Regions from separate parts of the Phocaeicola acetigenes genome, predicted to be linked through region 4. Evidence: riboswitches for the same ligand, from Rfam matches in the RefSeq annotation. Region 4 holds a riboswitch; each other region holds the start of a gene.
The links. A riboswitch is a leader RNA that binds a small molecule or an ion and turns the genes downstream of it on or off. The one in region 4 is predicted to bind cobalamin.
Positions count from the first base shown of each region.

Region 1: it holds a riboswitch for cobalamin, as region 4 does, so the genes downstream of both, O6P32_RS05125 (anaerobic ribonucleoside triphosphate reductase) here and O6P32_RS11055 (TonB-dependent receptor) in region 4, are expected to answer to the same signal.
Region 2: it holds a riboswitch for cobalamin, as region 4 does, so the genes downstream of both, O6P32_RS11850 (DUF5074 domain-containing protein) here and O6P32_RS11055 (TonB-dependent receptor) in region 4, are expected to answer to the same signal.
Region 3: it holds a riboswitch for cobalamin, as region 4 does, so the genes downstream of both, O6P32_RS04970 (TonB-dependent receptor plug domain-containing protein) here and O6P32_RS11055 (TonB-dependent receptor) in region 4, are expected to answer to the same signal.

Region 1 covers NZ_JAPZVM010000003.1:133,640-137,727, reverse strand. The annotation lists gene O6P32_RS05125 (anaerobic ribonucleoside triphosphate reductase) at 1-1,364, opposite strand, end outside; cobalamin riboswitch at 1,391-1,580, opposite strand; gene O6P32_RS05120 (DUF4834 family protein) at 1,900-2,169, opposite strand; gene O6P32_RS05115 (CDP-alcohol phosphatidyltransferase family protein) at 2,228-2,935, opposite strand; gene O6P32_RS05110 (phosphatidylserine decarboxylase family protein) at 2,959-3,645, opposite strand; gene dnaE (DNA polymerase III subunit alpha) at 3,836-4,088, shown strand, end outside.
Region 2 covers NZ_JAPZVM010000011.1:111,897-115,984, forward strand. The annotation lists gene O6P32_RS11845 (DUF5074 domain-containing protein) at 1-223, opposite strand, end outside; gene O6P32_RS11850 (DUF5074 domain-containing protein) at 239-1,678, opposite strand; cobalamin riboswitch at 1,912-2,112, opposite strand; gene O6P32_RS11855 (hypothetical protein) at 3,000-3,848, shown strand; gene O6P32_RS11860 (hypothetical protein) at 3,957-4,088, shown strand, end outside.
Region 3 covers NZ_JAPZVM010000003.1:94,006-98,093, reverse strand. The annotation lists gene O6P32_RS04980 (SusC/RagA family TonB-linked outer membrane protein) at 1-461, opposite strand, end outside; gene O6P32_RS04975 (phosphoribosylaminoimidazolecarboxamide formyltransferase) at 806-1,984, opposite strand; cobalamin riboswitch at 2,053-2,253, shown strand; gene O6P32_RS04970 (TonB-dependent receptor plug domain-containing protein) at 2,357-4,088, shown strand, end outside.
Region 4 covers NZ_JAPZVM010000010.1:32,573-36,660, reverse strand. The annotation lists gene O6P32_RS11055 (TonB-dependent receptor) at 1-2,007, opposite strand, end outside; cobalamin riboswitch at 2,061-2,269, opposite strand; gene O6P32_RS11050 (SusC/RagA family TonB-linked outer membrane protein) at 2,502-4,088, opposite strand, start outside.

The DNA.
Region 1 (4,088 bases), on a different contig from region 4:
GGGTCGTTCTTGTCCCATTTCTCGTGCTGGTTGAAAGGAGTATCCAAGAACATAAAGTTAGGGAACAGTGCCTTGGCTGTGGTACGACATGCTTTTAAGAATAAGTCAAAGTTGGGAGCTTCGAACTGTATTTTTCCTTCAAGTGCTGCATCAAAATCCTGGATAGCCAACTGGTAATCGGCTTCTGAATAAGATACTCCATCTTTTATTTTGAAAATCTGGATAGGGAATACCGGAACTTCTCCTCTTTGTCCCAAACCTTCTACGGTAGCTTTCAGCAGTTCTTCTATCACCATGCGTCCTTCGGCTGATGTATCAGTTCCGTAGTTGATAGAACTGAATACAACTTGGTTTCCTCCTCGCGAGTGCATGGTGTTCAAGTTATGGATGAATCCCTCCATGGCCTGATGGGTTTCTTTTCTGGTTTGAGCATATGCTTTATGCAGAATATGTTCAAGTTCTTCAGCATTGATTGTAATTGCAGATGCCTGTAATGCTTTTACTAACCCCTTTTTCATTTCGGAGTTAGGTTCAATGGAGATCAGATATTGATGTATGGCTTCGGAGAGACTTTCTTCTTTTACGGTTGTTTCTCCTTTTACTTCCAGATAGAAGGACAGAATGGATGTGACTGCTTTCTGATAGCTTTTCAATACTCCCTTTGCCATAAAGAAGTCGAAAGCAGGGATAGCTTGTCCTCCGTGCTGTTCGTTCTGATTGGTCTGGAAAATGATTGTAGCCAGTGTTGCATAGCTCTGGATTGATTGAGGAGTACGGATGCTGCCGTTTTTGGTGTGGAATCCCCTTTCGAACAAATCATCAAGGTCGTACTGGATGCAAGTTGTTGTTTTGGTAGGATAATAGTCCAAATCGTGGATGTGGATATCTCCCAACTGATGTGCTTCTGCATACTTTTTAGGAAGAAGATACTTATAAGTATAATCTTTGGTGATTTCCGAAGCAAATGTCATCATCTGCCCAGCCGGAGTATGGCTTGACATATTGGCATTGCTCAGGTTGACATCATTTTTATCGATGGCGACAATGCCGTCCATGATATGCTTGATTTGCGTTTTTCTTTCGCGCTCGGTGTTTCGCCATTGACGATAGATGATGTACTTTTTTGCCACTTCTGGTTGTACTTTCATTAGCTCAGTCTCGACGATGTCTTGTATATCCTCTACTCCAATGGTAGGTTGGTTGATTTGGAGGATAACGCGCTGGGTAATCTCTTCTATTAAGGTACGGTGGTCGTTGAGGCCTGTGGCTTCGAATGCTTTGCCTATGGCATTAGAGATTTTTACTGCCGAAAAGTCTTCCCGCTTTCCGTCTCGTTTGATAATGCAGATTTCTTTTGTGTTCATAACAGCTTTTTGAAAAAGTAATGGATATAAATGGCTTTTTCATGGCAGGTCTTCTGACTGATTCCTCCCCAAAGGCGACCTTCCCGCAAGTGTATTGCAGTGGCTGTATATGATACTTGGCCTTGGTTCTTTGGAAATCACAGCAGCGGGTACTGTTACCGATTTTCACGATATTCCCTTTTGAAACGCTTGTGTTACCATTAAAAGCTGTACAAAGATAGAAAAAGAGTTTTGCTTGATAAAATAGACTATCTCTTGGTTGTCTAAATTGGGAAATAAAATTCCAGTAAAAACGTTCTTAGAATGTGTTTGAATGGGGTAAATGGATAACTGTAATTTAAAATGGTTTTTCTTTTTAGAAATTCTTCCGTTATTTCTTGTAATATTCCTTCTTTTATATAATAGCCTTTTGGAAACATTTTTGGAAGAATTAAAGACCAAAAAGATGAGATGATTTGTAGTTGTGTATGCAGTAATCTTAAAGTTGAAAACGGTGTACTGCATACACATTATAATAAGTCTGATTAGTCTTGGCTTAATCTTTTATTTCTTCAAACTCGATGTATTCCCCTTCATCACTATCAAATACTTTCTTTTTTCGTGCAGGAGACTGTGAAGAAGAACCGTAAGAAGAACGTTCCTGATAAGTGCTTTCTTTTTCTGTATACTGTGAAGAAGATGTCATCTTTTCTGTCATACGCTTTCCTGTACGGAATATGCTTCCTACAACTTTAGCTGCGGCCGACAGTAAAAGAATAAGAATAATAAATATAAATATGAATATGAAACTCAAAAATCCAAACATAGTTATTGTCGTTATATTTTATAATGATATTAACAACAACCGTGCCATAATTGTTGTTTTATGATTTTTTACGAGTTACAATAGAGAGTAGGATATACCATAAAATAACTGCTGCAAAACCACTGAGCTGGAAGATAATCAGTAAAGGGATGCTGACAGCCAGGAAGATATAACTGATTTTATTGCTTTTCCATGAAAGGTTTTTAAATTTCAATGAAAACATGGGTAGTTCAGCAACCAGCAATAATGACATGACAACTACCAACAGAAAAAGGTAGATTGCATTAAAGTATTGAGATACCAAGAAATTGTGGGCTCCTACGGTCAGTGAACCCCAAAACAAAGCATTGGCAGGAGTCGGCATACCGATGAATGAACTGGTTTGTCGTACATCGATATTGAATTTGGCCAATCGCAATGCCGAAAAGACTGAAATCAGAAAAGCAGTATAAGGTATATATTCGGCAATTGGAGTCAGAAACTCGGGATAATATACTTCTTTGAATAAAGAAAAAACAATCGCAGCAGGAGCAAATCCAAAAGTAATATCATCGGCCAATGAGTCCAATTCTTTTCCTATCGGACTTGATACATGCAACAGACGAGCTGTCATTCCATCGAAAAAATCAAAGCCTGCCCCAATTACGATAAAGAGGAATGCAAGCGTATAACAGCCTTGCAGTGCCATGTAACTGGCAATACATCCGGAGAACAAATTGCAGCAAGTGATTGTATTTGGAATGTTTCGGATGATAACATTGGCCATAATCGTACCTCCTCCTTGTCTTTTTATTTTAATTTAGCAATTACGGTTTGGTTTCCTGTTGTAGCCTGTCCCATTTTTACGCAGACTTCTGTTCCTACAGGAAGATATACGTCAACTCGTGAGCCGAACTTGATGAATCCCATGTGTTCGTCGATGTAGCATTCTTCTCCTTTTGTAGCGTAGGTAACAATACGACGGGCAATTGCACCGGCAATTTGGCGTGCCATGACAGTATGGCCTTCCGGAGTTTCAATAACTACCATTGAGCGTTCATTTTCGGTACTTGCCTTGGGAAGCCATGCCTTCATAAAACGTCCGTTATGATGATCTACATGTTTTATGGTACCATCTACCGGATACCAGTTGGCATGCACATTGGTCACACTCATGAATATAGAAATCATCAGTCGGCGATCATGAAAATATTCATGTTCGTCTACTTCTTCGATTACAACGATTTTTCCATCCGCCGGAGCAACGACAATCTTCTCTGTATTACCGTTGAATAAACGGATTGGGCATCGGAAAAAATTGACCATCAGTAAATAAAGAATTAAACTGATGACCGAAACCACATAAAATGGAATTTTACACTCCAATCCCCAATATAGTGCGGCATTGATAAGCAATAATAAAGCTGCGCTGATAATAAGGATGTGAGTGCCTTCGTGATGTATTCTGATTTTTTTTATTTTATTCAATCGGGTCATAACAAAGTCTACATTTATCGTGCAAAAATAACGTTATTTTGAAAACTCTGCAAATAAACATTGATTAGAATTGCAACTTTCTTCCTTTTTTCGCTAAAAAGTATTCATGATGGTTAAGTTTATATGTTACTTTTTGTTCGTTCTGTAAAACCTCGGTATCTTTGATACGATTTTATTTTTTTACAACAATATGCAAGATTTTGTTCATTTGCACGTACATACCCAGTATTCTATCTTGGATGGTCAGGCTTCCATTTCCCGGCTGGTCGATAAGGCCATAGCAAATGGAATGCGTGGTATTGCTGTTACCGATCATGGAAATATGTTTGGTATCAAGGAGTTCTTTAACTATGTGAACAAGAAGAACGGAGGTACAAATGGTGAGATAAAAGATTTGAAGAAGAAACTGGCTGCATTGGAGGCGGGAAAAACAGAGACAGACA
Region 2 (4,088 bases), on a different contig from region 4:
TATCCTCCACTTCACCTTCCGGAGTAATGAAAGTCAGAGAACTATTTTGCGAAGAGGGAGCTCCCTGGTTCAATATCATCACCCCTTTCGGGTCGGCATAACCGCCCAAGATTTCCTCTTTCCCAACTCCGCCGGAATTACCCTCCGACAAATCATCAGAACATCCCGATACTGCTACAGCCAGCATGCATACAGCCCAAGCACGATAAAATAACTTCTTCATAACCAATACAATAAATTAATTTTCAGAATAAAAAAAGACTCCTGCCGGGAAATGTGTATAATTCTCATATTTGGCAAACGGAGAGTCTACGCTGGTCTCAAAATCGAATACCCAGATCTGATTTGTAGTAAACAAGGGGAACGATTTGATAGAGTTTGCATATACATGTCCCGTCACCGGATGAACAGCCAGTCCGTTATACAACAGTCCTGCATTACTATCAAGCAGATTAAGATCGCAAAGCATTTCCTCTTCACCCGGTTCCTCTCCGGCAGCCTCATCAAACTTCATACGATACAGTGTAGTGCCATTGGCATAATAAATCATATTATCTTTTACACAGAAAGACACCCCTGCACTTCCCACATTCGGCTCCGAACCAATTTCCCGAGAGTCCAGCTCTTTAGTAGCCAGATTAAACTTAGCCACATAATATTTACCAAATCCAGTCGCAGTAAGCCATACATCCCCCTCACCGGCTTTCTCAATACTATACAAACTCTTATAAGGAGCCGAATAAGGCAAACTTATCTTAGAAACACTATCCGATTCCGGTGAGATTTCAAGGATATTGCACATATAGTTTTTATTCTGGAATGTATACACCTTACCTCCCATTACCACAAAACGCGACTTAGGAGCTCCGTCGGAACCTTCTACAAAAGAAATTCTTCCCGTTCCCATATCCAGACGATACACCCCTTTATTATCCCGAATATATATATGGTTCTCATCAAGAACAGCGATATGTGTAGGCCAGTCCAGTCCTTCCAACTGATTTCTAGAAAAAGTCACTTCTTTTTTCAACGTTTTCGCATCCATTACCACAAGCGTGCCATCATTCTCGAATAACTCTCCCACCGCATTTTTGTTTCCATTCTGCGATATGACATAAATCTTCCCGTTGTAGAACGCCATATCCTGCGCTACATTTCCCAGTTCGGTACCATTCACCAGTTTATATGCATCACCAATCACATAACCTTCCGGAGTAATATATCCCAACGAACCATTCTCTGTAGTCATATTTCCCTCATTCAGCACAAAAGCCCCGTTCGGATCATTAAACGAATTCAGGTTATAAAAGCTCAACTCTTTTACCTGCTCTGTACCATCTCCACCTTTCGCCTTAAATTCAATTTTCGCTTCTTTCTCAGCCTCAGCAGTAGCATTCAGTACAATTTTAGATGCTTCATAATCCACTTCTGCAGTCCATCCGGCCGACAGCTTTCCCACTTCTATCGTCTGTATATTTTCTCCCGAATATTCCAGCACCATATCCTGTCCCGGCACCACAAACAAAGGATCAGTACCCTCCTGCACAATGTTTAAATCAAACTTCAAGGTTCCTGCTCCTGCAGTACCATTTTCCGACGAACAAGCCCCCATACACAGGGCAATGCATACCATAAGCCCCATAAGGACGGCTTTTCTTGCAAATCCAATAAAATTCATAATACTATTATTTATAAAAATCTGTTTTTATAAAAAATGACATTACACAATCAATCCTCCAAAATCGCCGGCAATAATCAGCACAAGCCATCCCGCCTGTTTTGTACACACAGGCATACAGTATTCCCTGTCAGAAATACACACAGCAGCACGAAGACCAGAAATTTCCGGTCACACCTACTTGATAAAATTAATTGTATAAATTCAGTCTTAACTGCCTATCCCACGAGTGCAGTTAAATTTGTATGATGGCAGGTCTTCTGACTTACCCCCTCTCCGGAGCCTTCCCGATATTGTTCAGTTATCAGTGGCATAAGCTATTTCCGAAGAGTTGAAGGAGCTTACAGCAGCGGGACTGTTCAGGAATTCCACCTGATTCCCTTTTAATCCGCTTGTCCGAACAGACACACGGAACCATTTCCGGCAACAAAGATATAATATTTTGGATATACACAAAAGCTTAATCGGACAAATAAAGCCCCATTGGCATTTTTCTTTTTCCAATTTTTCCGTAAAATGACAAAATGAAAGTGTCTCACTTCAGTGGAATATACATTTATCAAAATGTCAATTCAAGTCCCCTAAAACAGGCCTTTTTAGACTCAAAGGCAAGTCCGGTTGCAAATTTCCACTTTTTTGGGGGTATACCCAAATACAAAAAGACAGAAAATTCACTACCTATCCGTACAGGTTACACAATACACATGCATTACACAACAAATATCTTCTCACACAACAAGAATCACATCTTTTTATCACCCGGATATACATCTTTTAAAAGAGAAGAAAAAACACTCCACTCTGCTAAAAAACAGGAATAAAAACCTCTTTTAATCCCCTTTTTTTACACTATTAATACCGTTGGCATGTGTTACTAATAGCGTAAGCTCACGATACAAGTATCGTCACCCACCGATACAAGTATCAAAACCCTCTTTTACGAGTCCTTTTTTCCTTTGTTTCATCCCCTAAATACATATTATAAAGCATGTATACAGTCCTTTTTTTGATTTATTTCCTCTTTTTTGCCTGTTAAAATTCATTAAATTACAAAAGTATCAGTTAGCGAAAAACTGAAAAATCAGACTTTATGAAAGAGAAAACCGGATTTTCAAAACATTTTATTTTTCAAGAAAAAGCAGATACGTAATCGAAAAACGATCAATCGACTGATGGATGGATAAATCCGTAATCGCATACAAAGACAAACTGGTTGTTTTTATAGTTAAAATTGAAAAAACTCTCGCGTTAAACCAAGCATCCGATTTTTCTATCTCAAAACCTTTATCTACCTTGCAATTAGATTAAAAACCACAAATCTATGAAACTGAAAGCACTTATATTATTATTCGTACCTTTCATGCTATGGGCATGTAAAGACGATGACAACCCGTGTAATGAGCCAAACTATATGGAAACTTCTCTCACCCAAATTCAAGGAGAGCTTACTATTGATTATGGTGAAAACATCCTGCAAGATGAAAATACACTATACGGAATTACTGTACGATTGGAGAACAGGAAAACCTATGCCTATGGACTATTCGATGACCTAAGTAAAGCAATTGTACGACGCGATGCCAACCGACAGTACTGGGCAAATACAACCGTTGTACCCTATGGTAAACAACGATGCTCACACGATGAAAATGGGAATTATGGAGACTTATTTGCTATACACGGTAACGGGAAAATAGAAAACTGCCCCGTTACCAATGAATTTATCTATTGTGATACTACAATGGAAGTAAATGGATTTCGGGAAAGCCTATTACCTATATCAAGCTATCCCTACGATATTTATGTAAGTCATGATGCACTTGCATACAAAGAGAAGGAGCATACTTTTACCACATTTAAATACAATGGATACATCCGCTTCTTTGCCTATAACCTTTCACGAGGTAGGTTTGAAATACAAATGTACGAGATGGACAAACAGTTCTCCCTTACCCCGGAGGAACAAGAATCTATTCTTCCTTTTACCATAATATTAAAAGTGATTCCATATCCTACATGGATGTGTGATAGTTACTCCAGTGAAGCCACATTCCAAGTGAGGTACATAGATGAAGAACGACAAATCGACCGATGGATGGATAAATCCGTAATTGTACACAGAGACGAACTAAACATCTGTCTGCTGGATGTGAATGAGTTTACAAACTAAGCTAAAACCGGATAAATATCGGTTAAATATACCGTTAAAGAGAGATGAAGAAAACTGATTATCAATTCTTTTTCCTATCTTTTAAATCAATTCCAAATCATCAGACTTATGAAGCAAACATTATTCTTTTTACTGCTTTCCCCTTTGCTGCTATGGGCATGCAAAGACGATGAACAATGCCCAGCCAATGACTATGTAGAAGCAACCTTTCAACTGACCGGAGAATGGACAAAGGATTAT
Region 3 (4,088 bases), on a different contig from region 4:
TCTTTAGCACGGATTAATTCGTCTGATTTAACCTGTTGCACATTGTAGCTCAATGCCTTTTCAGCACGTTTGATACCCAATGCTGTTACAACTACTTCATCCAATACTTCGGTATCTTCTTTCATTGTAATTTTGCCAAAGTCTGGTTTCGCAGTCAAACTTAATGTCTTATAACCAATGTAGGAGATTTCAAGTGTAGCACCTTTACTTACAGATAAAGTAAAATTACCATCAAAATCTGTAATAGTACCATTAGTTGTACCTTTTTCAAGAATACTTACACCAATTAATGGCTCTCCTTTTGCATCTACTACAGAACCTTGAACTGTAATTTTGTTGGCTTGTTGGGACACGGGTAAACCATTGAAACCTAATGAGCTATTGGCATTTGCATAAACTGCACCACTACCGGAAGTCATCAGCAAAAGCAATAGCAATTGTGAAAATCTGCTTCTTTTCATAGATTTGGTTTGATTTAAAATTATTTGATAATTGAATGTTGATATCCTGTTTTTTACAGGTCCATGAAGGATGTACGTTCTCTTTACCCAGAGAACTGGATTGTAAAATGTGTTTTCATTTTAGTTGCGGTTAAGGTTCTTTTTATTTGTATTTATTAAGGCTTTTTTTGATGTCGTTGCAAATATACGTAATGTTTTAAATATTGAAAACGATTGTGTGTTTTTTTTAATAAAGGATATTGTATTTATTTAAGGGGAATATATGAGAAAAAGAATTTGTAAAAATAAATGCAGTTGGAATTCATATGATTAAGATGAAAATCCAGCTGCATTTAGGAGTGGTATTAATGATGGAATAATCGGATACCTGTGAAGGCCATTGCGATGTGATATTTGTCACAGGTTGCAATTACATGGTCATCGCGAACAGATCCTCCAGCTTGGGCTATGTATTCAACTCCGCTTTTATGAGCTCTTTCGATGTTATCTCCAAAGGGGAAAAATGCATCAGAACCTAAGGATACGCCTTTCAATGTATTCAGCCAGGCGCGTTTTTCTTCTCTGGTCAGGACTTCCGGCCGGTGAGTGAAGAACTGCTGCCATGTTCCTTCTGCCAGCACATCATCATGGTCGTCGCTGATATAGATATCAATAGTATTATCGCGGTCTGCACGTCGGATTTTTTCTATCCAGGGAAGATTCAATACTTTGGGATGTTGGCGAAGATACCAGATATCAGCTTTATTTCCTGCCAATCTTGTACAATGAATGCGGCTTTGTTGTCCTGCACCGATACCAATTGCCTGTCCGTCTTTTACGTAGCATACAGAGTTGGACTGTGTGTATTTTAAGGTGATAAGAGCAATCATCAAATCACGTTTTGCCGCTTCGGGAAATTCCTTGTTTTGAGTCGGAATGTTGCTGAACAGTTCGTCGCTGTTGAGCTTGATTTCATTTCGTCCCTGTTCGAAAGTGATACCATATACATCTTTGCGTTCGATGGGAGCAGGCTGGTAGTTCGGATCGATTTTTATTACATTGTAAGTTCCTTTACGTTTGTTTTTTAGAATTTCCAGTGCTTCATCTGTATATCCGGGAGCAATTACTCCGTCGGAAACTTCACGATTGATGAAACGGGCTGTTGCTTCGTCACAGATGTCGCTAAGTGCAATAAAGTCGCCGTAAGAAGACATGCGGTCTGCGCCACGGGCACGTACGTAAGCACAAGCCAGAGGAGACAACGGAAGATTGTCTACGAAATAAATTTGTTTCATCGTATCATCCAATTCCAGGCCAATAGCTGCTCCTGCCGGGCTGACATGTTTGAATGAAGTTGCGGCAGGCATACCAGTGGCTTCTTTCAGTTCTTTCACTAATTGCCATCCGTTTAAAGCATCTAAAAAGTTGATGTAACCGGGACGTCCATTCAGTACTTCAATAGGAAGTTCTCCCTCTTTCATGAAAATACGTGCCGGTTTTTGGTTGGGGTTACAACCATACTTTAATTCTAGTTCCTTCATCATAGTTTGATATATTTAAGATTGATTTTCTTACAAAAATATGGAATTTTTTCTGCTTATTGAAAAACTTTCTTACCTTTGCTACATATGGTTTGAGTTTCGTATTTCTTTTCGAAACCAATTAAAAGGGAATCAGGTGAGAGTCCTGAACAGTCCCGCTGCTGTAAGTTCTATATAATAAGGTTAGCAGACATTTATGCCACTGAATTCGTTTGGGAAGGCGTTTGCTGATAAGAACAAGTCAGAAGACCTGCCATATATTTTTCGCAGCTTTCGAGGAAAAAGCGTAGAATGAATTTTTCGTTTTTATATCTTCATTCATTCGTATATTAGGGGAAGAAAGCTGTTTTTGTTTGTAGTGAATTGAAAAACAGCATGAAGCGTATTGTTAAAATCATATGGCTTGCAGGATTGGGGATAAGTAGTGTAACGGGGTCTTCGTTTGCACAAACTGTATTGGATACAGCCCGAGTATACACTATTCCTGAAGTAACAGTAACCGACCGTTATCAGATAAGGGAAGTTCGTGCAACTGCCCCTGTTCAGATACTCTCTGCTGAAGAGTTAAAAGCTTTAAATGTAATGCAGGTATCAGATGCGGTAAAACATTTCTCTGGAGTTACTGTAAAAGATTATGGAGGTATTGGTGGATTAAAGACTGTTTCGGTACGCAGTTTAGGTGCTCAGCATACTGCTGTTTCTTATGATGGAATTGCAGTGACTGATTGTCAGACAGGACAGATTGACCTTGGACGATTTTCATTGGAGAATGTAGATAAATTAGTATTGAATAATGGACAGGGAGAGCAAATCTTTCAGCCAGCTCGTTTGTTTGCTTCAGCTGGGACATTGAGTATTCAAACCTTAACTCCTCATTTTGAGGACGGGAAGAATTCTTTGTTGAAAGGTACTCTGAAGACGGGCTCTTGGGGACTTGTTAATCCTTCATTGTATTGGGAGCAGCAATTAGCGGACAAATGGAGTCTGACAGCTCAAGGAGAATGGATGTCGTCTGATGGTCGTTATCCGTATACTTTATATTATGGGGATAAAGATGATCAGCATAGCAGGGAAAAACGAAAGAATACCGAAGTACAGAATTTGCGGACTGAGGTCAATGTCTTTGGGAATTTTTCGGATAAAGAACAACTTCGCCTCAAGGCATATTATTATCAGTCGTCGAGAGGCTTGCCTAATGCTACTACCTATTATTATGATTATGCCTCCCAGCATTTATGGGATAAGAATGTTTTTGTACAGGGACATTATAAAAAGGAATTGAACCATCGATGGGCGGTTCAGGCCTCAGCCAAATGGAACTGGAGTTACCAGCGTTATTTAGATCCGGATTATAAGGGGAGTACCGGACAATCGGAAAATAATTATTACCAGCAGGAGTATTATGTCTCAGCTTCAGCTCTGTATCGGGCATTCGATAATCTTTCTTTTTCACTTTCAACTGACGGAAGTATCAACCGGATGAATGCTGATTTACATAATTTTGCTAAGCCGGTACGTTATTCATGGCTGACTGCCCTGGCTGGAAAATACGTAAATGAATGGATGACAGTTTCGGCTTCAGTATTGGCAACTGTTATCAACGAGGATGTGTCGGTCGGAAGCAGTGCGGGAGGACACCGGAAGTGGAGCCCTTATTTCAGTGCATCTTTCAAGCCTTTTCCCAGAGAAGAATTTAGAATACGTTTCTTTTATAAGGATATATTCCGTTTGCCCAGTTTCAATGATTTGTATTACGGGCAGACTGGAAATATTCGCTTGAAACCGGAGCAGGCGCAGCAATATAATATCGGTCTGACTTATGGTAAACAATTTGAGGGATTGGTTTCTTCTTTGTCGGCTACCGTTGATGCTTATGCCAATCGGGTAACCGATAAGATAGTAGCTACTCCTACCAAAAACCTGTTTATATGGAGTATGGTGAACTTAGGCAAGGTTGATATTAAAGGCATAGATGTCACTGCCAATATTTGTCTGACGCCATTTGAGGGATATTTATTGACTCTTTCCGGAAATTATACATATCAGCGGGCTCTCGATGTCACCAGTTCCAATCCTGATTCTCCCGAGAGTATGACTTATAAACATC
Region 4 (4,088 bases):
AGTATATTGTGCAATGAGTTTGAAATTGATACCCGGCATAGGATAGCAAATCACCACTTCGTATTGCTGGTTGAACAGATTGTTGATTTCTAATGTTAGTTTCAAGTCGCCCGGACCGATTCGCTGGGTTTTGGCTACCGATAAGTCGCTGGTATACCACGGCAGCTGGTAATTGGCCAGAATATTGGCTTGCGACGAATACCGCTCTCCTGTATAGATAAAACTATAGTTGGCTTCCCACGAGCGCCAGTTGGCATTTACTGCTGCCGAACCGCTATGCCAGGGAATGTAAGGTATCTGTCCTCCATAGAACTCATCGTAAGGGTCGGTGAAGTCCTGTGCTTTTTGATAGGTATAGTTGATTCTTCCGTTCAGGCGGAACTCTCTTCCTATTTGCCATCCCGTTTGCAGGGCAGCGTCAATACCTCGTATTTCCACTTTTCCCAGGTTAATCATTGTCCACCGGAAAAAATTGGAAGTCGGTGTAGCTATAATTTTGTTTTCAACTTCGTTGTAATATACGTCTGTCTGTATTTCTATGTAGCGAAGCCAACTGTGGGAAAAAGATTTGCTATAAGTAAATCCCAGATTGTACTGGTTTGTATACTCAGGGTCCAGATCTACATTTCCTACAAAAGTATAATACAAGTCGTTCAAGGTTGGCATTCGAAAGATACGCTTGTAAAAGCCACGGATATTCAAGTCAATTGATTTGAATGGCTGATACGAGGCGACTACAGCTGGAGTCCATTCCTGTTTGTTGGGGGCCGATTCGTTTTCTGTCCGGACTTTATCGTGTACAAAAGTTCCAAGCAGGCTGGCCTGTGCTTTAAACCGGTCGAGTGAAATGGCTGTGGCAGCTGCTATCAGTCCGGTATGCCGGCGAGGATATACAAAGTCCTGTAAATCGGCATTCAGTAAATTGAACTGATAGTCGGCAGACACGCTGACATCCCATCCCGGTAAAATGGTAAACCGGTTTGCAGCCGAAGCATAAACTTCCTGTTGGTAATAATGATTGTTGGTATACATCAAAGATTCATCTTTGTTCGGGTCTGCCAGATAATGCAAATAGTCGTAGGCATATTTTATGTTGCATAACAGGCTGTACCGGGACGAAAAATCTTTTTTGAATGTACCCTGTGTGAAAAAATTAGTATCCCACTGACGGTCTTCGTGTGAGAACTTGTTGCGTACAATGGCACCGGGATATCCTCGCTCGGAGTTATACAGATAGGCTTTTGCACGCCAATATCCCTGGTCTATTTTTCCAAACAGTCCGCCTTCTACGCGCAGAGCCTGTACATCACCATTTTGACGTACAGCGGTAGTATCGTATCCGTCTTTAGTCTGATAGCGGAATTTATATTTTCCGGTGGTATACATATACTCGGCACTGAGAGAGCTGTAAAGTTTGTCGTGAATTTTCTGCTCCCATAATATGGAGGGATTGACTACTCCAAACGAACCGGTCTTAAAGGTTGTCTTTACATGGTAACGTTCTTCGTTTTCAAACTTTGGGGTACGTGATTGTAAATAAATAGAGCCGGCAGAGCCGAAATCCTTTGCAGGTTGGAAAATAGCACTTTTCTGGCCGTTGTACAGTGTAACCGATTCCATGTTGTCCAAAGAGAATCGTCCCAGGTCTACGGTACCGTTCTGTGCGTTACCCAGTTCAATGCCATCGTAGAATACCCCTACATGATTGGTTCCCATGCTTCGGATGTTTACGGTTTTCAGACCTCCTACTCCTCCGTAATCTTTGATTTGTATTCCGGAGAAATAACGCAATGCATCGGCCACATTATGTGAGCTGAGGCGCTGCAATTCGTTTCCGGACAGTTGCTGTACGGGAATAACTTCTTTTTGGAAAGTACGTGCCGTTACTACGACTTCTCCCAAATGTTGTAGGCTATCCAGCTTACTTTGTGCATATATAGAGATACAATGTCCCCATACAAGGATACACATCAGCCAAACGGCACGCATGATGGTCTGCTTATACATGTCGGTTCTTATAAAATGAAAAAACAGGCAACAGTTTCCCTAACCCCAGAGGGCACTGAGCAAATGAATGATGGCAGGTCTTCTGACTGACTCCCTCTCTGAAACCTTCCCAATATAGCCATTGTATATCAGTGGTATGAGCATTTTTCAGAAAGTTTGGTATAGAGCTTTACAGCAGCGGGACTGTCCGGGATTTTCACCCGATTCCCTTTTAATCCGTTTCCTAGAACAAGGATGTGGAACCAATTCGTGAGCAAATATAGAAAATAAATGAAATAGTTGTATCTTGTTTGATGTTTTATCTCGTTGGATACTTAAACAGGAAGGGTGTCTCATTGTAAGGGTACGTCCGTCTCACTATAAAGAGACGAGTGTCCCACTGCAAGGAGACAGGTGTCTCCTTGCAGTGGGACACTTTATACGACTAATATTACTTACTCTTCTTGAAGAGTCTTTTCTATCAGTTTACTGTGTCAGCTAAATTGTTTTTTGAACTAAAAGTCCATGCTGACAGAAAAACCGAGGTTGCGCAAACTGGGCAGGTTGAAATAATCTATTCCCTGCATGAAGTTGCCCATACTGGCCGTACTCATGGGGTCGAACGGCGCTTTGTTGTAAATCATGCACAGATTGCGTCCTACAAACGAAACCTTGATACTCTGTATCCAGTTTACCCAACGGTGCATAGGAATGGTATATCCTACCGAGAGTTCTGCCAGACGCACATTGGTAGCGTCGTATATATAGGCTGCTCCTACCCCCTCCAGACCAGTTACATAATTATAATATTGCTTGGCTGGGATAAGCTGCTGTCCTACCCATACACCGCCGTTGTTACGTGCATCAGCAGTAGCCTTCGATACACCGTACTGGTCCATCATCGCCTGAGTGAGGGACAGACCTTTTCCTCCAAAGTTTCCCTGTAGAACGAAACTTAAGGCTATTTCTTTCCAGTTGAAGTCGTTGCTCCATCCTATCTGATACTTGGGAGCAGCATTACCGGCATAGGTGTATTCATTGTTTTTTTCCGGTAACCCGTCGCTCCCGATGACAAGGTTTCCTTTGCTGTCGGTGCGGAATGCGCGGACGTATATGTCGCCTATGGAGCCGCCTTTTACAAGTTTTTCCTGTGCGATAGGGTGATAAGAAGTTATCATTTCAAACGATGGGATATCTGTTTCTGTTCCATCAGAAGAGATATTTGTAAAGTCTTTTATCTTGTTCTTATTTAGTGTGTAAGTAAGGTTGCTATTCCATTCTACAGGACCTAAGGGCTGTTTGAGTTGGAGAGACATTTCGACTCCTCTGTTTTCGATAGTGGCATTCATTAACTGGTTATAGTTCGCTTGTTGGGTCAGTGCTACACTGTGAGTGGTAGAGGTATATAAAGTAAGAGATAGGTTCAACCGGTTTTGGAACATTCCTAAGTCGATGCCGGCTTCGTACGATTTGGTGGTTTCGACAGGGCTTTTTCCTTGTGTTAGTGCCTCGTAGTCGAAGTTTTGGTTCTTTTGCCACAGTCCTTCTATCAAGGCATACTGATGGGTAGCTCCAGTCTCGCTGTAATCGAAGCGGAGTTTAGTGAATGACAGAATATCGGAGCGAATCGCAGAAAAAGCTGTGGGAATAAAGGCTATTCCGACAGAGGGATAAAATCCATCGGTTTCCGAATAGAAAGTGCGGTACTTGAAATCATTCCATTCTTTCCGTCCGGTAGCATACACGTAAAGCATGTCTTTAAAGCCTATCTGCAAGGAGGCAAAGAGACTTTTCCTTTTATCTTCGAATGATTCGGAAACACTGTTTTTCAGCGCATCATCAATATTGTCGGCTGAGAATCCGTTGGGTTGGATCAGACCTCCGTTGAGCAAATCGAAATCGTATTGCCGTTTCTGTATGCTTCCTCCTAATAATGCATTGAACGAAAATGCTCCTATGCGATGGTGCAGGTCAAGGGAAAGGTCGCTGTACAGTTGGTGCAGGTCGGCTTTATTTTCCCCGTACAGTCCGTTTTCCGAGTTGATGAGATAGGCACTGGTCGATGCGTAAAGTTCTTGTGCCTGCTTTATTACATCTTTATC